Regions from separate parts of the Brevibacillus sp. FSL L8-0520 genome, predicted to be linked through region 1. Evidence: riboswitches for the same ligand, from Rfam matches in the RefSeq annotation. Region 1 holds a riboswitch; each other region holds the start of a gene.
The links. A riboswitch is a leader RNA that binds a small molecule or an ion and turns the genes downstream of it on or off. The one in region 1 is predicted to bind S-adenosylmethionine.
Positions count from the first base shown of each region.

Region 2: linked by a shared signal. The riboswitch ahead of NSQ24_RS16655 (homoserine dehydrogenase) and the one ahead of NSQ24_RS21460 (2,3-diketo-5-methylthiopentyl-1-phosphate enolase) in region 1 are both predicted to bind S-adenosylmethionine.
Region 3: linked by a shared signal. The riboswitch ahead of NSQ24_RS02820 (sugar ABC transporter substrate-binding protein) and the one ahead of NSQ24_RS21460 (2,3-diketo-5-methylthiopentyl-1-phosphate enolase) in region 1 are both predicted to bind S-adenosylmethionine.
Region 4: linked by a shared signal. The riboswitch ahead of NSQ24_RS22915 (ABC transporter permease) and the one ahead of NSQ24_RS21460 (2,3-diketo-5-methylthiopentyl-1-phosphate enolase) in region 1 are both predicted to bind S-adenosylmethionine.

Region 1 is NZ_CP150171.1:4,343,430-4,349,252, forward strand. It holds gene NSQ24_RS21450 (anti-sigma factor) at 1-869, opposite strand, end outside; gene NSQ24_RS21455 (sigma-70 family RNA polymerase sigma factor) at 859-1,365, opposite strand; SAM riboswitch class I at 1,517-1,669, shown strand; gene NSQ24_RS21460 (2,3-diketo-5-methylthiopentyl-1-phosphate enolase) at 1,748-2,959, shown strand; gene NSQ24_RS21465 (2-hydroxy-3-keto-5-methylthiopentenyl-1-phosphate phosphatase) at 2,959-3,636, shown strand; gene NSQ24_RS21470 (methylthioribulose 1-phosphate dehydratase) at 3,633-4,280, shown strand; gene NSQ24_RS21475 (cupin domain-containing protein) at 4,307-4,816, shown strand; gene NSQ24_RS21480 (Ger(x)C family spore germination protein) at 4,899-5,823, opposite strand, start outside.
Region 2 is NZ_CP150171.1:3,334,033-3,339,855, reverse strand. It holds gene NSQ24_RS16660 (saccharopine dehydrogenase C-terminal domain-containing protein) at 1-558, opposite strand, end outside; SAM riboswitch class I at 1,187-1,298, shown strand; SAM riboswitch class I at 1,402-1,516, shown strand; gene NSQ24_RS16655 (homoserine dehydrogenase) at 1,602-2,852, shown strand; gene glpK (glycerol kinase GlpK) at 2,954-4,447, shown strand; gene NSQ24_RS16645 (extracellular solute-binding protein) at 4,687-5,763, shown strand; gene NSQ24_RS16640 (ABC transporter ATP-binding protein) at 5,776-5,823, shown strand, end outside.
Region 3 is NZ_CP150171.1:489,300-495,122, reverse strand. It holds gene NSQ24_RS02830 (ABC transporter permease) at 1-167, opposite strand, end outside; gene NSQ24_RS02825 (sugar ABC transporter ATP-binding protein) at 169-1,653, opposite strand; gene NSQ24_RS02820 (sugar ABC transporter substrate-binding protein) at 1,730-2,755, opposite strand; SAM riboswitch class I at 2,885-3,006, opposite strand; gene NSQ24_RS02815 (phosphotransferase family protein) at 3,072-4,010, opposite strand; gene NSQ24_RS02810 (S-layer homology domain-containing protein) at 4,252-5,364, opposite strand; gene NSQ24_RS02805 (WG repeat-containing protein) at 5,471-5,823, opposite strand, start outside.
Region 4 is NZ_CP150171.1:4,676,802-4,682,624, reverse strand. It holds gene NSQ24_RS22930 (response regulator transcription factor) at 1-245, opposite strand, end outside; gene NSQ24_RS22925 (hypothetical protein) at 388-924, shown strand; gene NSQ24_RS22920 (multicopper oxidase family protein) at 955-3,078, shown strand; SAM riboswitch class I at 3,505-3,609, shown strand; gene NSQ24_RS22915 (ABC transporter permease) at 3,726-4,658, shown strand; gene NSQ24_RS22910 (ABC transporter permease) at 4,663-5,610, shown strand; gene NSQ24_RS22905 (ABC transporter ATP-binding protein) at 5,624-5,823, shown strand, end outside.

The DNA of each region.
Region 1 (5,823 bases):
TGTTCGGAAAAACCCCAGACGTCACCGGCCGAAAGCAGCAGCACGCCTTCTTTGGCATCCTCATGCAGCACCTCCTGTCCGGTATCCACGGCCAGCCAGGTAAGGTCCAAATTATACGGAGCCAGGAAAGCGTACATTTCCTCCAGGCTCATAAACCGGTCAAAGGAAATCGCCAGTTGCGATACCGTCCCCTCCGGCAGCATTTCAAGCGTCTTCCACGCGGGCTCTCGTCTGAAAGAGGTATCCTCCTGCAGCTTCGTCTGAAGCGGGAACAGGAAAAACAGATTTTTCTTCCGAACGCCGTCGTTCCATACCGGGCGGGAGGATACTTTGGTAAACACATTCGTAGTCTCGAAATACCCTGGCTGCTGACGGTCGCCCCCCACCTTTTCGCGCAGCTCCATTTGAATGCTGCCATAAAAAAGGCCAACCTGCGCGCCGCTGCTGCCTGCTACGATCCCCGGCTGAGTGAAATTCACCAAATCCTTGGAGACGCGAAACATATCTTCATACAGCGACCGGCCAATCCAATAGTTGACAAACAACAGGACAAAGCCGATCAGCAGCGAGATCCCCACCGTGTAGGCGGCGTTGGACAGCCTGCTCTTCCACTTTCCCCAGCGGATGATGGAGCGCTGCTTCTCCTCCGGCAAAAAATCCGCGGCTTTGTCTTCCGGTTCTGTCTGCATCAGCCCGCCTCCCAGCAAAAGCTCCTCCAGTCGCTCCGCATACTCCGGGTCGTCTGCGAGACGCTGCCTCAATCGCGCTGTCTCCTCAGCGCCAAGCTCCCCCCGCAGATAAGCGAGAAGGAGCTGATCGCGCTCCCGGCTTTTTTGCTTATGATCCTCCAGCTTGCCGTTATCCGCCATGTTGACCGTCCCCCCACCATTTTCGCATCTTCAATCGTCCCCGGTAGATCGACCGCTTCACATCGGCCACATCGATGCCGAGGACGTCGGCTATTTCCGCATAGCTGAGCTTTTCCGCATGAAGCAGCAGCACCTGTCGCTGTTTTTCCGGCAGCCCCCGGAGAACAGTCAGCACGAGGGCCGCCGTCTCCCTAGCCAGTGCCGCCGATTCCGGACTGACCGCCGCCTGATCCGCCTGCTCAGGCAAGGTGTCGATCAGTTGAACAGGCCTGCGCTTTTGCTTGCGGTGCCAGTCGATAAACGCGTGGTACGCTACCTTGAACAGCCAAGGACGCACTTTTTCTCCCCGATAGGTATCCAGGTGCTGAAAGGCACGGAAAAAGGTCTCCTGCGTCAGATCCTCCGCCCAGCCTGCATCGCCGGTGAGCTTGCGGAGGTAGCGGTATATGTCATTGACGTGCAGGCGGTACACATCCTCCACTCCTGCCTTTCCCATTCCTTCACACCCTTTCACCTGATACCACGCCTTTTTTTAGAAAAAGTTCCACCTGCAGCAAAATTTTTAATGCTCAAAACAAGGGTTGACTCCCGAAAAGGAACAGCATATCATGGGGTTATCGCAAGTCAAATGCATACTGTACATGAAACTCTTATCGCGAGCTGGCTGAGGGACTGGCCCTATGATGCCCGGCAACCGGCGCTTACCCTGCAAGGGGGGCGAAACGGTGCTAATTCCAACGGTGAGAGTCGAAGCCGCCGACGAAAGTCTGCCACTTCGACCCTGAACCGAGAGATGAGAGGAGACGAAAACGTTATCGGACGAAAGCGCCTCCCCTCTCGAAGGGGAGGTTTTTTTGCGAGAAAAGGAGGTTTCCTCATTGAGCGAACAACGCATCCTCGTCACCTATTTGACTCAGGCAAAGGACTTGCAAAAAAAGGCGGAAGCGATCGCCGTCGGGATGACTGTCGGCAGTTGGACCGATCTGCCCGCAGCCAAGCAGGCAGATTTGAAGCCCTATTTGGGTGAAGCTGTCGGCGCCCAGGTGCTCGATACCCTGGAAAACGGCGAAAGCCGCGGATTGATTACGATCAGCTACCCGGTTCGCAACTTTACCGCTGACATTCCGTCCTTGTTGACAGGCGTCTTTGGGAAACTGTCCATGGACGGAAAAATCAAGCTGATTGACATACAGTTTCCGGAAGCGTTTTTGGCCGCTTTTCCCGGCCCGAAATACGGCATCTCAGGCATCAGAGATCGGCTCGGAGCGCATAATCGCCCACTCTTGATGAGCATTTTCAAATCCTGCCTCGGCCTGCCGTTTGACGATCTGAAAACCCAGTTTCGGGCACAGGCTCTGGGCGGCGTTGACCTAGTAAAAGATGACGAAATTTTCTTTGCCGATGACCGTGCTCCCTTTCTGGAACGAATCCGGGCGTTTAAACAGATTGCCCGGGAAACAGAAGCGGAAACAGGGAAACCGGTTCTGTATGCGGCCAATCTGACCGGGCCGGTCACCGACTTGACCGAACGTGCCAAGAGAGCTGTGGAAGCCGGCGCAGACTGCCTGCTGTTTAACGTGCTTGCCTTTGGCTACGATGCCCTGCACCGACTGGCTGCAGACCCGGATGTTCAGGTGCCGATTATGGCCCACCCGGCGCTCGCCGGAGCCTACTATCCGTCGCCCGTCTACGGTATTGGGACACCGCTGCTCCTGGGCAAGCTGATGCGCTTGGCTGGCGCAGACCTGGTGCTCTTCCCATCGCCGTACGGAAATGTGGCGTTGAACAAAGAAGAAGCGCTCAAGCTGGCGGAGCATTTGACCGAACCGACCGGAACTTTGCGCAAATCATTTCCGGTACCGTCTGCGGGCATCCATCCCGGCCTTGTCCCGCAATTGTACGAGGATTTTGGCCTGGACCAGGTGGTCAATGCCGGTGGGGGCATTCACGGCCATCCAGGTGGTGCGACGGCAGGCGCCCGAGCGTTTGTCGCAGCGATCAACGCAGTCGTGGCAGGACAAACGCTGGAGGACGCTTCCTCCGAATCTGCTGAACTGTCACAGGCTTTGCAGAAATGGGGAACAAAATGATGACCAAGCCACTCGTGCTGTTTTGCGATTTTGACGGAACAATTACGGAAAAAGACAATATTGTCGCGATTATGCGACGTTTTGCTCCGCCTGAGCGGGAAGAGTTGATCGAGCAGATTCTCACCCAAAAGGTGTCGATCCGCGAAGGTGTCGGCGCGTTGTTCAAGCTGATCCCATCCGAGAAAAAGCAGGAGATCATAGACTACATCGTCAAAGAGGCGACGATTCGCCCCGGATTTGCCGAATTCGTCCGCTTCTGCCGGGAGGAAGGCATCGAGCTGTTGATCACCAGCGGCGGCATTGACTTTTTTGTCGAGCCGATCCTTGCCCCGTTTGCACTCGATGTGCCGATCTATTGCAACGGCAGCGACTTCAGCGGACCGCGCATCACGATTACCTGGCCGCATACGTGCGACGAGCATTGCGACAACAACTGCGGCATGTGCAAAACAGCCATTATCCGCCGCTACGATCCAGAGCGATACTACCGCGTCGTCATCGGCGATTCGATCACCGATCTGGCCGGAGCCAAAATCGCCGACTTTGTCATTGCCCGTTCGCTCCTGGCTCAAAAAAGCGAGGAGCTGGGGCTGCCCTTCAAGTCGTTTGCGACGTTCCACGACGTCATCGCTATCTTGCAGGAGCTGAAACGCAGGCAGGAGGTACCATCATCATGACGATTACACTTGAACAGCGCTTGGACGCTTTTCGCCGCCTGGACGAAGCCAAGCTGACCTTTGCCCGCCGGGACTGGTTTCCCGGCACCAGCGGCAACCTTTCGATCAAATTGAGCGACGAACCCTTGCAATTTGCCGTGACTGCCAGCGGCAAGGACAAGACAAAGCTCTCGCCCGAGGACTATCTGGTCGTAGACGGCAACTCTCAGCCGGTAGAACCTACAGCACTCAAGCCGTCAGCAGAGACGCTGGTCCACGCTGTCGTCTACCGCGTCATTCCTACGGCAAAAGCATGCTTCCATGTCCACACGGTCTGGAACAACCTCATCTCTGAGCTGTACTTCGGCCAGCGAGCCTTTTCCATACAAGGACAGGAATTGATCAAGGGGCTCGGCATCTGGGAAGAAAACGCCCGCATCACCGTCCCGATTGTCGAGAATTTTGCCGATATTCCGACGCTCGCTTCCGCCATCGAAAAAGTCATTACGCCCGAGGTTCCCGGCGTGCTGATCCGCAACCACGGCATTTACGCCTGGGGCGACAGCGACTTTGCGGCGAAGAGGCACCTGGAAGCATTTGAATTTCTGTTTGAATACCACGCGCGCTGGCTGCAGCTTCGCCAAGCCGCTGTGGCTGCTCCATAAACAACCACCCCAAGGAGGCCTGTAACATGGCAAAAGTACGCTTTCACGACAACAACGAGTATTTGACCGGCGAGAGTGTCATCTCGTTTTTGGACACGCAGGGAATCATTTACGAGCACTGGGGCGTTGACCGTCTCGACGAACAGCTCAAGAGCAACTACAGCCCGACCGATGAAGAAAAGCAGCAGATCCTCGACGCTTTTAAACCGGAAATCGATGCGATCAGCGAGCGCCGCGGCTATTTGACCGCTGACATCATTGTCCTGTCCGACAAGACACCGAATCTGGATGAATTGCTGGTCAAATTCAAGAACGAGCATCACCACACAGATGACGAATGCCGTTTTTGCGTAGACGGCCACGGCATTTTTGCCATCAAAGGAAAAGACGACCGCTACTTCGATGTGGAAATGGAGCCGGGCGACCTCATCTCCGTTCCTCCGAACTATCGCCACTACTTTACATTGATGGACGACCGCAAGATCAAGGCGATCCGCCTGTTCGTCACTCCTGCAGGCTGGGAAGCGATTTATTAATTTACGGATAACAGAAAGAGCCCTCTCTTGAGCTTGGCGGATTGGCCGCATCCGGCATTTCCGCCTGGCTCAAGAGAGTTTTTTATTCCGTAATGCCAATTCCTTTGATAGAGATAACAGGCTTGACCCGCACCTCTGCTTTGGCAAATGCCGCCGGCCAATCATCCTGAACCTTTTTCCATTCCTTGTACTGGTACGCCCGGGCGTACACCCCGAAGCCGACAGGATCTACCTTTTGTTTTTGAAATTGTTTGATCAGGTCGGCGTACTTTTGGGCCAACTGCTTCTCAATCAACTGTTCCAGTTTCTTGTATTGCTTTGCCGGTTCAACCGGGAACATTTGCTCCGCCAGGGAGATTTCCATTTGCAATTCTACATCAAATCGAAAACGGTTGTCGCGGTATCCGGTTTTTACTGTTCTGGTTACATCCTTCACAAAGAAGGAGACCCGCGGCTTGATTACTTTCTGCTGATCTGATTGCCCTGGCAACGGCACTGTCAGCGTCATTTCTCCCTGCAATTTGTGGATGAGAATCTGAAGCAGAATGGTATCTTTGGGAAGGAGCAGCGTGACGTATTTCCCTTGGTGGTCCAACAGAGCCGTACCCATGACCTCTACAACGCTATTTCGCTCTTTGAACTCCGTTATAGAGGGCGTCATTCCCTTCTCAGCCATCATGCGGTGAAACTCCTGCGTCGTTGTCTTGACCGTCAAATTCCGGCGGTTGGCCGTATCGAGCAATTGGGTTAAATGAAGTGGCAGCCGCGGTTTATCCGCAGGATTCAAATGAAAGACGGAATGCACGGGACCATCTACTACCACGACGCGAGAGTTAACCGTCATTCGCCCGTCCCTGTAGAGAGTGTCGAGCAGCGAAAACCAGTCGGGATGCTGCAACAGCCGCTTGCCCAGAACGATGAACTGGATTTTTCCTCCTACCGTCAGGGCCGTCACGAGCGCATCAAACCTTTTGGTCGACTGGCGGATACTATCGGCTCTTACTCCG
Region 2 (5,823 bases), 1.0 Mb from region 1:
TTTGGCCAAACACTCCTGAATGGCTGTCTGCGGACTGAAGAAGGAGCAGAAGCCGTCGTAGTCGACGACGGAATTGTCGCCGTCGCGAATCAAAATCTCATCGACTTCGTCCAACTGATCCACAGCGTACCGCGCCGCGATGTTGGAGAAGCCGGGATCGCACCCAAGCCCCATGATTCCGAGAATGCCTGCCGCTTTGAATTTATCGGTCCAGGCTAGCTGCTTGCGGAGCCATTGCGGGCCGCTGGAAGCCGTGTCGATATAATGGGTTTTCGTGTTCAGGCACGCTTTCATCACTTCAAAGTTGTTTTCCGGCAAGCCGATATGCAGCAGTACGTCAATGTCAGTCAAAATAGATTGGACGCTCGATACATCGCGTGCGTCGACACGTTTTACCTGGATTTCCACATCCGTCTCCCGGCGCAGCTCGGCAGCCAGCTCTTCAGCCGGGCCGATCGATATATCTGCCAGCACCAGTTTTTGCAAATACTTCGATTTCACGATTTCACACGCGCTTACTTGTCCTACACCGCCAACTCCTAAAATAGCGACTCGCATAGAGTCCTCCTTCCATTTTTGGAAAACGTTCTATCTTCGCATTCGAAACAGCCATTTTTGCAAATGCAGATCGATCGTAGCAGGAAATACCGCGACTTGTGTCGCAACATCGATTGGTTCACGCGGACGAAGTCTCATCCAAACACCCTCCTTCTGCACACGGGCAGATCATAGTAGAAACCGAAGCTAAGTGGGACGATCGTGGATCAAAACAGGCAGCAGCCTACTCAAAAAAAAGCACCTCCTTCCTGCTGAAAAAGTCAGAGTGGAGCGTCTTTTATTCATGTATATTCGACGCACCCGACGTCCCATGCGAATGGAAAAAGGGAATTATACTCTGACTTTTCTGAAAATATATGCAAGAATGATACCAAATGACCGGCTGCTTCCTGTGCAGTATGAAGGAGCATCGGCAGTACCATTATTCTCACTATTGAGAAAGCAAAAACCAAAACAAAGTGCTGGAAATGTCTGTTGGTGCGCCATCACCTGCATGAGAACACCTTATTAAAAATGAGAAACCTTTCTTTTCAAAAATGAAAGGAATTGTCCGAAGATGAAATGTCGGAAATATCTGGTTGACGGCTCAAACCGAATTCCTTACAATGTTGCCAACAGGAAAATACTGTTCTTATCCAGAGAGGCGGAGGGACTGGCCCGATGAAGCCCGGCAACCGTCACGCAGTTTGTGACAAGGTGCCAATTCCTGCAGGACTGATGACAGTCTTGACAGATAAGAAGCGGGAGTACGTCCATTCCGGATGCCAACCTTCTTCTTAACGGGAGAAGGTTTTTTATTTGTATGATCAAATGTTTTTGAGTTATCGCAACTTCATAACTTCTTTCTTATCCAGAGAGGTGGAGGGACTGGCCCGATGAAGCCCGGCAACCGTCACGCAGTTTGTGGCAAGGTGCCAATTCCTGCAAGACAGCAGCAGTATGTCTTGGCAGATGAGAAGGAGGCCCCCTGTAGCTCGCGAGCCTTCTTCTTAAACGGAAGAAGGCCTTTTTTATGTTTGAAATGAGAAAAAGAGGTGGAGTACATGAGTGCAAGTGTGGTAAAAGTAGGATTGCTTGGCGTAGGGACGGTGGGGGGCGGCGTCTTGAAAACGATCCGCTCTCAGCAGCAAAAGCTGTCGGACAGGTTGGGCAGACGTGTCGAGGTGGTCAAGGCGCTGGTCCGCAATGCGGAAAAGCAGCGGTCTGTACCGATTGAGAACAATCTGATCACGACCCGGTTTGAAGAAGTGCTGGCGTCGGACGTGGACATCGTCGTCGAGGTGATGGGCGGCGTCGAGCCGACATACGGCTATGTCCGTGCACTGATTGAAAAGGGCTGTCACATCGTCACCGCGAACAAGGAGCTGCTTGCCAAGCACGGAACGGAGCTGGTGCGGCTAGCCAATCGGCACGGCGTTCAGCTCGCGTACGAGGCCAGCGTAGCCGGAGGGATTCCGATTCTCGGCGTGCTGCGCCAGTTTCTCCGGACTAATGACATCGTATCGGTCAGCGGCATTTTAAACGGGACGACGAATTACATCCTGACGCGGATGGAACAGGAAAAGCTTCCCTACGCCGAAGTGCTGAAGCAGGCGCAGGAGCTGGGCTACGCCGAAGCGGACCCCGCCTCGGACGTAGAGGGCTGGGATGCCTTGTACAAAACGTACATCCTCGCCCAGCTCGTATTTGGTGAATCGCTGCCGCTGCATGCAGCCGAGAGGCAGGGGATTGAAAAGCTGCATCTCGGACAGATCGGCCTCGCCCGCGAATTGGGGTACCGGATCAAGCTGCTGGCCAAGGCTTCCAAGGCCGGGGGCGGTCTACAGCTTTCCGTCCGTCCAACGCTTCTGCCGCTGGATCACCCACTCGCGCAGGTGCAGGATGCCTACAACGCCGTGCAGGTGTCGGGCAATATCGTCGGCGACCTTTTGTTCATGGGCAAAGGGGCAGGCGAGCTTCCGACAGCAAGCGCTGTGGTGGAGGATCTGGCCTATTTGCTGACCCAGCGCTTCACTCCTCAGCCGGTCTGGCAGGAAAGCGAGCCGGCAGGCAATCGGGAAGCCGGGGAGAAGCGGTGCTTTTGCTATCTGGAAAGTAAAGCGTTGCGGGGAACGCCTGATCAAGTCACGCATTTTTTGGATCGGGCAGGAGTTCTCGTGGAAAAACAGCGAATACAATATGACTGGGCGAGCGTCTTGCGCATCGGCATGATTGCCAGCGGTTTTGCAGAGGAGCACAAGAAGGCGCTGCACCGCGATTTCGGCATCAGGGCGGAAGAGTTTCCCGTGTTGTGAGCGGAGACGGCCCAATGCTTCGGGATATAGACCGCATCCGGTTTCACCCCTAATAGAGGAGAAAAAGGGTGCCCGTATCCCGCGGTAGAAGGAGGAAGCTCATGGATACAAAGTATGTGCTCGCAATCGATCAGGGGACGACCAGTTCCCGGGCCATCTTGTTCGACAAGCAAGGAAGCATCGTCGGGATGGCCCAGAAAGAATTTCCCCAGCTCTTTCCCCAGCCAGGATGGGTAGAGCACAATGCCCTGGACATCTGGTCATCGGTCGTCGGCGTAATCGGCGAGGTTTTGGCCAGCCACAATGTTTCGGCGCAGGAAGTGGCAGCCATCGGGATCACCAATCAACGCGAGACGACCGTGGTGTGGAACAAGCATACCGGAGTGCCCATCTATCACGCAATTGTCTGGCAGTCGAGACAGACAGCGGGAATTTGCGAAGAGCTCAAAAGCAAGGGATACGACCCATTGTTTCGGGATACGACCGGTCTGCTGATCGATGCTTACTTTTCGGGCACAAAAGTAAAATGGATTCTCGACCATGTGGAAGGCGCCCGCGCTTTGGCGGAGCAGGGCGACCTCCTGTTCGGAACGATTGACACGTGGCTGATCTGGAAGCTGTCCGGCGGCCGGGCGCATGTGACCGACTATACCAACGCGTCGCGCACACTCATGTACAATATTTTTGATTTGAAGTGGGACGATGAGCTGCTGGCTCTGCTCGATGTCCCGCGTGCGATGCTGCCTGAGGTGAGAAGCAGCTCGGAGGTGTATGCGGTAACCGACAAGGATTTGTTCTTTGGCGTCGAGGTTCCGATCTCGGGGGCGGCAGGAGACCAGCAGGCCGCTTTGTTCGGGCAAGCCTGCTTCGAGCGGGGCATGGCCAAAAATACATACGGCACCGGCTGTTTTTTGCTGATGAACACCGGAGAACAAGCCGTTCGCTCCGAGCATGGCTTGCTGACGACGATCGCCTGGGGCCTTGGCGGAAAAGTGGAGTACGCGCTGGAAGGGAGCATTTTTGTCGCAGGCTCTGCGATCCAATGGCTGCGGGATGGCCTGCGCATGCTCAAAACCTCGGCAGACAGCGAACGCTACGCAACGGCTGTGTCATCCACCGAAGGCGTCTATGTCGTCCCGGCTTTTGTGGGCTTGGGCACTCCTTACTGGAACAGCGAGGTCCGCGGCGCGATTTTTGGACTGACCCGGGGAACCAAAAAAGAGCATTTCATCCGGGCCACACTGGAGTCGCTGGCGTACCAAACCAGAGACGTGGTGGCAGCCATGGAAGCAGATGCCGGCATTCCGCTGAGCAAGCTTCGCGTAGACGGCGGTGCCGTAGCGAATCAGTTCCTGATGCAATTTCAAAGCGATATTCTCGGTGTCACCGTCGAGCGTCCGCGCGTACATGAAACGACGGCGCTCGGTGCCGCCTATTTGGCCGGGTTGGGCATCGGTTTTTGGAAAAGCAAAGAGGAGATTTCGCACAATTGGCAGGTTGAGCGCTCATTCGAGGCGAGACTGGAAGAGACGGAGCGCAGCAGGCTATATGCCGGTTGGCAAAAGGCTGTCCGGGCTGCGGCAGCATTTGTGTAAGCATTTTCATTGACAGTTATTGAAAACTATGGTTATACTTTAGAAAAGTTGATCGTGCAGCACGAAAACATACGGAAATACGGTTAGGCGGAGAAAACGGAGAAAACCCTTACCCGTAAACACATTCCTTTTAAGGGGAGGAGTGTGTTTATATACGTAAGGGTTTTCTTTTTATTCATTATCGTCAAACTATTCGATCAACAGAAAAATGAACACGAATAGAAAGAGGGGTCTGACAAATGGTGAAAAAGTGGCTGAATGTCGTAGCGACCGCGGCGTTGTTGTCGACGGTGGCAGTAGCGGGGTGTTCCTCGGGGGATACGGGCTCATCCAGTACGGGCCAAGGAGAAGCTGGCGGGGGTTCGGGTGCCGCAAAAGAACTGGGTCAAATTGCACTCTACTCGCCTGAGACACCTGATATGACCAAAGAAATTGGTCAGAATTTTGAAAAGGCTTTCAAGGGCTCGACCGTTAACATTCAGTACGCCGGCACCAACGTTCTGGTGAACAAGATGATTGCCGAAAAGGACAATCCGATGGGGGATGTCTGGTATGGCGGAGGCGGTTTCCTGCCGTTTGAGTCGGCGAAGGACAAGGATATTATTACGGCCTATACGCCTGAAGCGATCAAGGATTGGCCGGAAGTGCGCGACGGGATCAAAATCCGCGACAAGGATTGGAAATGGATCGGAGCAGAGGTGTTCGTCCTCGGCTTTGTTTACAATACCGACCTGGTAAAACCGGAAGAAGCGCCGAAAACATGGGACGACCTCTTGGACCCGAAATGGAAAGGCAAGCTCCAAATGCCGAACCCGGCAGCATCCGGAACAGCCACGCTTACGGTTCTGAGCCAACTGATGGAGCGCGGGGAGGAACCAGGCTGGGAGTACTTCAAAAAATTGGTCGATCAGATGAGCGCGATGCCTGACTCCGGCTCGGCGCCCGGAAAAGCGGTAGCCAAAGGCGAAGCCCATGTCGCGATCGCATTTGACTTCATGGCATACGAAATGAAGGCAAAGGGGGAAAAGGTGGACTTTATCGTTCCTGAGAAAACTCCTGTCATCGTCAACCCGGTATCTCTTGTCCAGGATGGACCGAACCCTGACGGCGGCAAAGCGCTGATCGACTACCTGTTGTCCAAGGAAGGACAGCAAACGCTTGCCAACTGGTACCATATCCCGATTTCCAAAGAGGTTGAATCGAAAACGCCGCTCACGCTGGAAAAGGTCATCCCGCATGCACAGGAGCTCGACGTAGATTGGGTCGTGCAAAACTACGACCGCGTACGCAACGAATGGCGGCAAAAATTCCAATAAGGAGGTTCTTCCATGGGGTCGGTCAGAATTGAGAACTTGCACAAATCGTTTAACGGAATC
Region 3 (5,823 bases), 1.6 Mb from region 1:
ACGGCCACAAATGTGACGATGGAGATGGAGCGCAAAATATCCGTGATGTTGGCATAGGTAAAGAAATAAGGATTGGTCAGGCTAAAAAGCAGGATGACGATGGCGATCACGGCAACTGTTCCGTATTTATAAACAAAATCAAACAAGCTGTATTTTTTTGCTTCCATCTTATTCACCCCCGCTTGCGTAATACATGATTGACTCCTGGGTCGCTTCTTCCCGGCTCAGCTCTTTTACGATTTGTCCCTCGAACATGACGAGGATCCGGTCCGCAATCCCCAGCACCTCGGGAAACTCGCAGGAAAAATACAGGATGCCTTTTTTCTCCGCGGCGAGCGAGCCGATCAGGCGGTATATGTCGCTTTTCGCCCCGATGTCCACACCCTTCGTCGGCTCGTCGAACATAAAGATGCGCGCATCCGTATCCAGCCATTTTCCGATAGCGACCTTCTGCTGGTTTCCCCCGCTCAAGTGGCCGACAGGCTGACGGATGCCCGCTGTCTTTACCCCCAGTTTTCGGACGATCTTCTCGGCTTGCTCCGACTCCAGTCTTTGCTTCACAAAGCCCTTTGGCGACCATTTGGCCAGGGTAGCCACCGACAGATTGCGGGCGACCGACTCCTCTACGAATATCCCTTCCTTGCGGCGCTCCTCCGGCACGAGGACGATCCCCGCCTCGACTGCCTCTTTCGGCGTGCGAAGCCGCAAAACCCTGCCGTTTACAATCAGCTTGCCATCCTCCCACTCATCCGCGCCGAACAGCAGACGTGCCAGCTCCGTCTTCCCTGCTCCAACCAGGCCGACGACACCGACGATTTCTCCCTCGCGCACATGCAGGTCCGCTCGGCGAACCTTGCCTCCTCTGGCGTTTTTCACTTCCAGGATGGTCTCGCCGATCGGCACCTGGGTCTTCGGGAACTCCTCGGAGAATGTCTTGCCCAGCATCGCGGCGATGACCTCGTCCATCGTTGTGTCCGCCGTCTCTTTGGTAGAGATCCGTTGTCCATCGCGCATGACGGTGATCCGGTCGCAGATTTGAAAAATTTCCGGCAGCCGGTGGGAGATGTAGATAATGCCCAACCCCGCTTGCTTGCACTGCTCGATGATCTGAAACAGCCGCTCTGTTTCCGTGTTGCTGAGCGGAGCTGTCGGTTCGTCAAAAATAATGAATCGGGCCTGCTGTACCGTCGCCCGGGCGATCAGGATCAGCTGCTTTTCGGACAGCGTACAGGCTTCCACCTGCTTTTTCACAGGAATGGAAAAGCCAAACCTTGCGAGAATCGCTTCCGCCTCTTCATACAAGCGGCGCCAGCTGATCAAGCCCTTTGCTTGGATTTGGCGATCGAGCAATATGTTTTCCGCTACACTGAGGTACGGGATCAGCGCCGTATCCACTTCCTGATAGACGCATTGAATCCCGAGCGCTTTGGCATCCTGCGGCGACTGGATCGCGGCCTCCCTGCCATCAATCACAATGGAGCCTCCGTCCGCCACATAGGCTCCCGTCAAAATCTTCATCAGCGTGCTCTTCCCCGCTCCGTTGGCTCCGAGCAGAGCGTGAACTTCTCCCGCTTTCACTTCGAAATCGACGGAACGGAGCGCGGGTACGCCAGAGAACTGCTTCATGATGCCGTTCATCTGCAAAGTCGTCATTTTCTGTCCCCCCTTATTAAGGAAGAATCCCGTTGATGGATGATCAACGGGATTACGCTACACCATCTATGCAGGATTACTTGCCCCATTCTTTCACGTACTGGGAGAGATCTCCCATCGTGATTTTCTTGTCCGTCGGCAAATCGTCTCGCTTGACCAGCACAGGATTCAGTTTGACGCTGTCCGGCACCTGCTCGCCGTTGATTTTTTTGAAGACGGTTTGGGCTTGAATCCGTCCGATGTTGCCCGGGTCTACCGCTGCAGTCGCTACCCACGAGGTAGAGGGATCCTGCATGAGCTGCAGGTCTTCGTCGCTCAAATCGATCGAGTATACTTTGATCTCGGTACGGCCGGCTTGCTGAATGGCGCGGGTCGCTCCTTTGGCGAACTCATCCCAGGAAGCCCAGACCGCTGTAATATCTCCTTTGTTTGGATACTTCTTCAGAATGGCTTCCATCTGCGATTGCGTATCCAGCGCGGTGTTGTTGGTGGCGCTGCCGAAAGCGGCAACCTCCTTGATATCCGGATATTTCTTCAAAAAGGCTTCGTACGTGATCTGGCGTTTTTCCATCGGTGCAAAGCCAGCCACCCAAATTTTCACGATGTTTCCTTTGCCGCCGGTATCTTCAGCCAGCTTCTCCAGGCTAAGCTCAGCCAGCTTCTGGTCATCCTGCTCTACTACAGGAACCCCGGGAAGCTTGATGTCTGTATCAAACAGCACGAGCGGGATGTTTTGCTTCACAGCCTTTTCTGCTCCTTGCTGCAGTGCTTCTGCAGTGCCGTGGTCAATCAGAATGCCGTCGAAACGCTGGTTGACCGCCGCATCCAGGTTGGAAGCCATTTTGGACAGATCGGTATCTGCGTTGAAAACAGTCAGCTCTCCGCCGTTCTTTTCTACTTCGGCTTTGACGCCGGCAATGTACTGAGCCGAGAATGTGCCTACGTTTTGCCGCATCACGAGCGCGATCCGTTTTGCTTTCTCGCCGGAGCCGCCACCCGCTCCGCCGTTTCCGGAAGACGCGCTGTTGCCCCCGCCGCAAGCTGTCAGCAAAAGAGACACAGAAAGGATAAGCGATCCAATCAAACTAAACTTCTTTTTCATATCGGAAAACCCCCTTTTTAAAGTAACACGGTACGCTGTTCTGCGGTTTTGAACCGGAATCGACATCCATTTGCTCCATCAAAAAAGCCTCTTTCCAGATGAAAGAGGCTTAAATCAGCGGATTTTCGCCTCTCATCTGTCAGGTATCGCTACCTGTAGGAGTTAGCACCTTGGCTCAAAAGAAACGTGTTCCTTTGCGCTAGGTTGCCGGGCTTCATTGGGCCAGTCCCTCAGCCTTCTCTGGATAAGAGTTCATATTCTCATATCAAAACCTTTTGTATATACAGAATATAATGGCTGCTTTCAAACCTGTCAACTAGGATTTTTTCCCCTTCCCTGTCCCTATCTTTTCAAATGCCTGGGCGACAAACCAACTGTGCTCCTCCCGCATCTTTTGTTCCGTAGACGCATCGAGTCCCCAGTCGGATATTTTGGAAGCCGGGCGCAAAGCTGCGAACAGATCCCAGTAAGACAGGTCTGTAAAATCGAACTTCGTCAAGGATTGATAGCGACCGGTAAAACGAAGCATCGCCTCGATGCCGAATGCCCACAGAATCTCCAGTCTGGCGTTGGCAACATCCGCGAGCGGATCTCCGAGCTGCGCGTCCTCCCAGTCGATCACTGCAGCAAGCTGTCCGTCCCTCCACATTACATTTCCTGGCCAAAAATCTCCATGCAGCAGTACGCATGGATTCCGCGAAGGAAATGGCCAAACTGCCTCCAGAACATCCCGAATGCGTCCCTCACCCAGCGATTCATCTGTGATTGCCGGCCGTTTTTCGATTTTCTCGGTACATGCTTTCTCCAGTTTGGGCAAAAAGGACAAATCCAGCTTCGAGACGTCCACACTATGAATCCTGGAAAGCTGCGCAGCTAGCTGGAAAACGTGGTCGGTCACATCGGCAGGAGTGAACTCAGTCTTTCCCTCGATGTATTCAATCACGACGTACGGCGTGGAAAAAATCTCGCCTGATTGATCCAGGAAAAATGGCACTGGCGCGGCCACCCCCACAGACTTCAGGAGTTCCATCAGCTTGAATTCATCTGCTGCCACATGGGGATTCTGTGAAATGTCTGCCGCACCGTGCCGGCGCACAACCATTTTTTTCCTTTTGCCGTCAAGCTGCTCGATTTCAAGCGCCGTCACCTGCGCTGAGACACCGCCTTTCAACTCCCAGGAGCGAACCAGCTTGCTTTGGGGTTCAAGCCTTTGAACCAATCTTTGAAAGCAGTCCCTTTCCGTTGATTCTGTCATTTGCACCTCTCCTTTGCCTTTTCCGGAATATTCGCTATCCCCGTGATCAAATCATCCCGGTTTCCCGCAGAAGATGAAAAATGAAAAGCGGACAGCTCTCGAATGGGCCGTCCGCTTCTTTTGCTCGCTTTACGGGTCAATCGCTGTTTATCGCTTTAGTTGGATGTGCAGCCATTGCATTTTTCACCTGGACTGCAACTGCTAAAGCCAGCGCCTGACCAATCCCCCTACAAATTCCCAACTACTTCTGCTGGTAATTTACTCTTACGATCTTCCAGCCATACGGGCTTGATTCTTCCTGTTCCAAAGAGTATTCCACCTGATAATTTCCTGTCAGCGTATGCTGATAGCTTCCTGTCACCCACAATCGCTTCGGATTGCTGTCATCTTTCCTGACCACCAGGCTGCCGCTGTAATCATGCAGAGGGAGCGGAGCGATCTCTTCCAGTGACTCTTGGGCGTCCTTGCTGAAAAACTGCCCGATCCGCGACGGGTCCTTCTGGACATACGCCTGATTGGCGGCGGTGAGGAAGAGGTTGACGATGTTTTTCTGGCGAAGCTGCGTTTCCTTGAACTGCTGAGGCGTATCGCGTTTCCAAAGATCATGCAAGCGTTTCAGGACGATGGCAAACTGCGCTCGTGTCATTTGTTTTTTCGGGTCAAAATTTTTGTCTGCGTTAAAGAGATAGAATTCGGAAATCGCTGCCGCATAGGGCGATGCCGTATCCTCGTATTTGGGATCGTGCTTCCACAGATAGTAGCCCGTATAGTAAGGCTTCACTTCATCCAGCTTGAGGGTTGTCGCCCGCATTTTGTAAGGAGCCAGGACATGGAACAGGATCATGCTCGCTTCTTCTCTGGTCAACGGCTTTTGCAAATAATCGGAGGACAGCCACCAGTCGATGTTGTTCTTCTGTGGCTGCTTCATACCTCCACGTTCGGATAAGTGCAGGTAGTACAGCATGCTTTCTCCCGGATCGAAGGAATTGACAAATCCGGTTTGTATGTCTAGCATGGCGCGCATATTGGCAAGGAGTTGTTCCGTTTCCTGTTTATAAGAGAACCGTTGATCCACATGCGTATTTGGCTTGGCTGTTTCCAAGGGACCATAGATGCCTTCCAGCACCCGGTTCAGCAAAGCCAGCGCTTCGCCCCTGGTAACCGGATTGTCCGGATGAAAATACCCGTACTTGAGGCGGTAAACATTCAGTGCGCTCAGTTCCTCGATTTCCTTTTGGGCCCAATGCCCCTGAATATCCTCATAGTATACGGGAGCCGCAGAAGCGCCGGGGACAAAAAAGCTTTGGACGAACAGACCGAACATAACGATCCAGGCAAGATAACGTTTGTACATTTCTCAGTACTCCTTTCCAAATAATGCTTCGGGCAACATTTTCCCTAGGTAAGTGATCGTGCTGATGCTGACGGACGGGAATACCATGCGATTATCGGATTTCCGTTTACTTGTGGACTGCTCCTGTTTTATCGATCTGGATCAGCTTCCCGTTCTGTTTGACTGTGGCGACGCCATTTTTAAAAGGCGTGGCGTACTCGTACTGGCAATCGATGACGAGGCTTCCCTCGGCGTTGATGTACCCGAACTTCCCGCCCTTTTTCACGACAGCGAGCCCTTCGGAAAAGCTTGTCGCATGGTCGAATTGATACGCAATCGCCAGCTCCTTGTCAAACGGATTGATCTGTTTGACATAGCCCCATTTCCCGTTCTGCTGGACCGGTACAAGCACAGGGGCTGGTGCGGCTTTTGGCTGCGGCTTTGGCTGGGCGGGCTTTGCTGCAACCTGACTGGGCTTTG
Region 4 (5,823 bases), 330 kb from region 1:
TTGGCCGTGACCATGATGATGCCGGGAGAGCCGATCTGTCTGAGCTGCCGGCAAATGTCCAGTCCGTTCATTTGCGGAAGCATCCAGTCCAGGAGCACAATATCCGGTTTGTGTTTTGCAAAGAGCTGCAGGGCCGTTTTGCCATCTATCGCTGTTAGACAATCGTATCCTTCGCTCTGAAGAAACGATTCGATGAGCGATGCGATTTTGATTTCATCCTCTACGATCAGAACTTTACTCCCCATTTTCAACCTCCCAGTACTGCCCATTTAATACCACTTTATCGGATATCTGTGGCCCTCACAATGTGTAAATAGGTTCACCACAAGTTCGCAACATTTCGTTGGTAGGATGGCTAACAAAGAAGCTGTTAGGGAGGATTGGAGTATGGGTTACAAATTGTCGATCAGGAAAAAGCAATTGCTCATCATCATCCATGTGCTTTCGGTCGTCTGCTGGCTTGGCGGAGCGATGGTCATGCTGCTGCTCGGTATGTATATGCTGAAGGCGGAGAACGGCGAGCAGCTGTATTACACCTTGGACAATATGCATTTGGTCGATGTTGTCTTCATCCGGTACACCGCTGTAGTCGCGCTGCTCACCGGCATTGTCTTGTCCGTTTGGACGAATTGGGGGCTTTTCAAGCATTACTGGATCTTGATTAAGCTGATCCTGACTGTATCGTTGATCGGTTTCGGCATCGGGTATATGGCAGACTGGTTGTCTCAAATCGTTCGGATCGCCGAACAGGAGAGATTCCTTGCGCTCGGCGATGCTGCCTTCCTGAACACTAGTTATTCATTGATTGGCGGAGCCATTGCCAATATCGTCTCGCTGATCTTTATGACGGCGATCTCTTATTTCAAACCGTTTGGAAAAATCAAGCCGATCGTCCGGAAGCCCAAGCAAGAAGCGGCAAAATGACGAAGCATCCGATCACGAGGAGGGGAGACCATGTTTGAAACCATTTCCAGCATCGTGCTTACGATCTGTATGACCCTGTTGTGGGGGATCGCCGGTATTGTGGCAACAGGCCTTCCTTACTCGCAAACCAGCGACAGCTTGAAAAAGAGGAGAGCTTTCCTTCTGCGGGTGGGTGGCGCGGCGCTTCTTCTGAGTGCTCTGTGGTACGCGATCATCATCGGCCAACTCGTTACGAGCGGCTGGCTGTTTGTAGAGGGAACGGTCAAAGCGATTATCCCGCTGACGTTGCTTTCTCAATTGTATTTGACGGTAACGGTATGGCCCCGGTTAAAAAGCTTGCGGGACTCCGGTGGAGATGCACCGACGACGGAAGCGTTGCGCACAGTGGCTCATCCATCCGTACTGCTGTCCTTTTATGCGGCAGCGCTCGCATCCGGCATTGCTGCTTTCAGCACCGTCTTTGCCCAGCCTGTTCTGCCCGGCCCGTTTGAGGTCGTTCAACGGATGATGCTGGTTGCGCTCCTTTTGCTTGTGCCGGCGATTTTTGCAAGAAGAAGGTACGCGAAGGTTGTACGGGGGGAACCGCTTCAGCGCGGGCTTGTTTACAGGATGGTCAACTTCGTTGCTGCTGGTACGCTAACCGCCGTGGTCGCAATCGCCATCCTTGTATCAAACGTACTGGCGGGAGTGCAAGCCTCCAAGCTGCCGGAAGCATCCGACATGATGAATCACGACCGGATTGACGAAGGGGGCGGCGCGGCTACACGGATGTCTGCAGGCTCCGGGCATCATCGTCATGAGCAGCATGGCGCTCATCATCAAACCGGCACGGGGACAGTTGAAGTAGCAGCTCTGACCGGAGATATTTCCGCTCCTGCCGATGTGAAGTTCGAACTGGTGGCACAGCAAGAGAAGATACCGCTTGCGTCTGGAGCCGTGATCGATGCCTGGACGTATAACGGCGAAATCGCTCCCGAGCTCAGGGTGAAGCATGGCGATATGGTCGAAGTGAAGCTGATCAATAAAGATATCGATAGCGGAGTGACGATTCATTGGCATGGCTATAACGTGCCGAATGCAATGGACGGCGTGCCGGGGATGACGCAAAATGTCGTGAAACCGGGGCAATCGTTTACTTACAAGTTTCGGGCCGAGCAGGAAGGGACGTACTGGTTCCATTCTCATCAGCAAGCGTCGGAGCAAGTGGTGAAAGGGTTTTTCGGCACGCTGATTGTCGAGTCGAAGCAGGACGCGGAAACCTTTGACGAACAGTTTACCGTCATCAACCATCGCTGGACGACCAGCCAAGGGTATAAACATGCCTTTGGAAAAGAAGACGGTTGGCAAACGAAGCAGGTAAAGCCGGGGAAGAAAGTAAAGCTGAGAATCATCAATACGCATAAGCTTTCACAAAAATATCTTCTGCAGGGGACCGATTTCCGAATCACGAGCATTGACGGGATGCGGATTCAAGACCCGCAGCCATTGTCCGATCAAACAGCGTTGCGGCTTGGTTCGGGCGGCAGATACGACGTGACCTTCACGATGCCGGACCGTCCCGTTCTCTTTAAACTCGGCGATTACAAGAACACGAGCAATCCTGGCATCATTTTTTATACCGAAACCCCTCCGGAGGAACCGATCTTCAAGGCGGAATCCGCCGAGTTCGACCCGTCCGATTACGGTAAGCCCGTCACAAATGACGTCACGGCAGCGAAAAAATTCGATCGGGAATTCCAAATGATTCTCGGAAACGAGATGGGATTTTACAACGGCACGTTTCATTTTTTGTGGACGATCAATGGAGAGGTGTATCCCCGGGTGCCGACTTTTGTCGTCAAAGAAGGCGATAGCGTCAAAACGACCTTTGTGAATAAAAGCTTGACCGAGCATCCGATGCATTTGCATGGGCATCATATGACGGTTTTGAAGAAGAACGGCGAGAAGGTGAAGACTCCATGGCTTACCGACACGTTAAACGTGCTGCCCGGCGAATCGTATGAGGTCGCATTTGTCGCGGACAATCCGGGCATGTGGATGGACCACTGCCATAACCTGGATCATGCGGCGACCGGCATGATTTTGCATCTTATGTATGATCATGTGCGGGCTTCTTATGAAGTTGGGACGAGGACTGGGAATTTGCCGGATTAGGCGATTGACTCCATGATGATAATGCCATATAAGGTTAAGAAAGAAAGGAAAGTGATGATATTGCTGTATTTATTTTCTTTCTTTACATTTCTTTTTTTAATAGGAGCATTGAAAAGTTTCTTTAGTTCTATCGAGTCTTTGAATAACTCCAATTTGACAAGATTTAAAAAAGCAGCAAACACATGTATAGTGTTTGGGATATTATTTGTTCTTTTTCTATTGATCACTATTGCTTTTATATTTATTACATTCCAGTAAGATAGAAAGTAACTATCGTCAGATCTCGTAAATTGATTTTTTTGTCCATTTCTATGAAAGCTGTAACAAATAAACAAAAATCAAATGCACTAAAACCGCATTGACATATCCAAGTAAAATGATAAGATAAAAAAGAATTTAGTGAATGAAATTTAACTTCATAAAACATTCTTATCGAGAGTGGTGGAGGGACTGGCCCGATGAAACCCGGCAACCTTGGTCTGATGGACCTTACGGTGCTAAATCCTGCGGAGTTATTCTGAGAGATAAGAAGGTGGGAACCGTACAAATCGCCCCTCTTCTTTCTGGAGAGGGGCTTTCTGTATGTATAATCCATAGTATTCGTATTTATTTACTTAGTATTACAATTGCACAAAGGAGGAAACAACGTGCTTCATTATGCGGTCAAGCGTGGCTTTCTCATGCTGGTTACGCTGTGGATCATTGTCACGGTGACGTTTGTGATCATGCACCTGATTCCGGGCGACCCGTTCGCGTCTGACGCCAAAATGCTTCCGGAAGAAGTCGTGAAAAACATGCGGGCCCAGTACAACCTGGATGAGCCGATCCCTATGCAGTACCTGCTCTATCTGAAAGGCTTGGTGCAATTTGACCTGGGGCCGTCCATCCAGTCCAAGACAAGGGACGTGAACACGCTGATTGCGGAGGGCTTTCCCGCCTCGGCTGTTCTGGGGCTCCAGGCGTTTCTTGTCGCGCTGGCAGGTGGGATCACAGTCGGAATCGTCGCGGCGCTCTACCAAAACCGGGCGTTGGATTTTCTGTCCATGTTCGCGGCCATCGTCGGGATTTCCGTCCCCAGTTTTATTCTGGCACCGCTGTTGATCAAATACATGGCGGTCAAATGGGAGCTTTTGCCCGTCGCGGCTTGGGGGAGCTGGGAGCATTCGGTTCTTCCGACGCTTGCGCTCGCCATCGGGCCGCTTGCCATTATCGCCCGATTCGTACGAGCCAGCATGCTGGAAGTCTGGCAGCAGGAATACATAAGCACGGCGGAGGCGAAAGGGCTTGGCACCTTTTCCATCGTCGTCAGACACGGGATGCGCAATACCATACTGCCGGTGCTTACCTTTGTCGGTCCGCTGTTTGCCAACCTGATGACCGGAACCTTTGTGGTGGAAAAGATTTTCGCCATTCCGGGGCTTGGCAAATACTTCGTGGAAAGCATTTTTAACCGCGATTATCCGGTCATTTTGGGAATGACTGTTTTTTACAGCTTTGTGCTCATTTTTACTTTGTACATCATCGACCTGCTGTACCGGGTGATTGACCCGCGCATCAGATTGACGAGCGGAGGGAGATAGCGTTATGGCCAATCAGGCAACACAACTGGATTCGCTGTTTCGACCTGTCGACCCAAGCCGGCTTGCCGGGGAAGAGCGGGAACGTCCCAGCCTCGGGTATTGGCAGGAGGTATGGCAGCGGGTATGCCGCAACAAGCTGGCGATACTCGGGTTCTTCCTGCTCGCGGCGGTGGTGGCGCTCTCGATCTTCGGACCGATGCTCGTTCCTCACAGCCCGCATGAGCAGTCGTTGACGCAGGGGAATCTGCCGCCCTCGGGCGAGCACTGGTTTGGAACGGACGATCTGGGCCGGGACATGTGGGCGCGTACCTGGATGGGCGGCCGCATCTCTTTGTTTATCGGTGTGGTGGCGGCGGCCATCGACCTGGTAATCGGTGTGTGCATCGGCGGCATTTCCGGATACATGGCAGGAAGGAGCAGGCTGGGTGACCGAGTGGACAACATCCTGATGCGGCTGGCTGAAATTCTCTACAGCATCCCGTATCTGCTGGTGGTGATCCTGCTGATGGTCGTTCTGGAGCCGGGACTCGCCACGATCATTATTGCGCTTTCGCTGACCGGCTGGGTGGGCATGGCCCGCCTGGTCAGAGGACAGCTCATGCAGATCAAGCGGCAGGAGTTTGTGCTGGCGGCAGAAAAGCTGGGCACCTCCCATGCCAAAATCATCATCAGGCATCTGCTGCCCAATACGATTGGCGTGATCATCGTCAACCTGACCTTTACGATTCCGCATGCGATCTTCGCCGAGTCGTTTCTCAGCTTTCTCGGTCTGGGCGTGCAAGCGCCGACGGCCAGTTGGGGAACGATGGCCAACGACGCGCTGGCGGTTGTGCTGAGCGGGCAGTGGTGGCGGCTGTTTTTTCCGGGATTCATGATTTCGCTTGCCATGTTCGCGTGCAACGCGCTCGGGGACGGTCTGCAGGACGCGCTGGACCCGCGCATCAGGAAATGAGGGGGAGTTCATCGTGAAGCCATTGTTGGAAGTAGACCAGCTGCGCGTCTCCTTTCGCACGTACGGCGGAGAGGTGCAGGCAGTGAGAGGGGTGTCCTTTTCCGTGAGGGAGGGAGAGACGCTGGCCATTGTCGGAGAGAGCGGCTGCGGAAAAAGCGTGACTGCCCGGGCATTGATGGGGATGATTCCGCCCCGATCCGGCCAGGTAAAGAG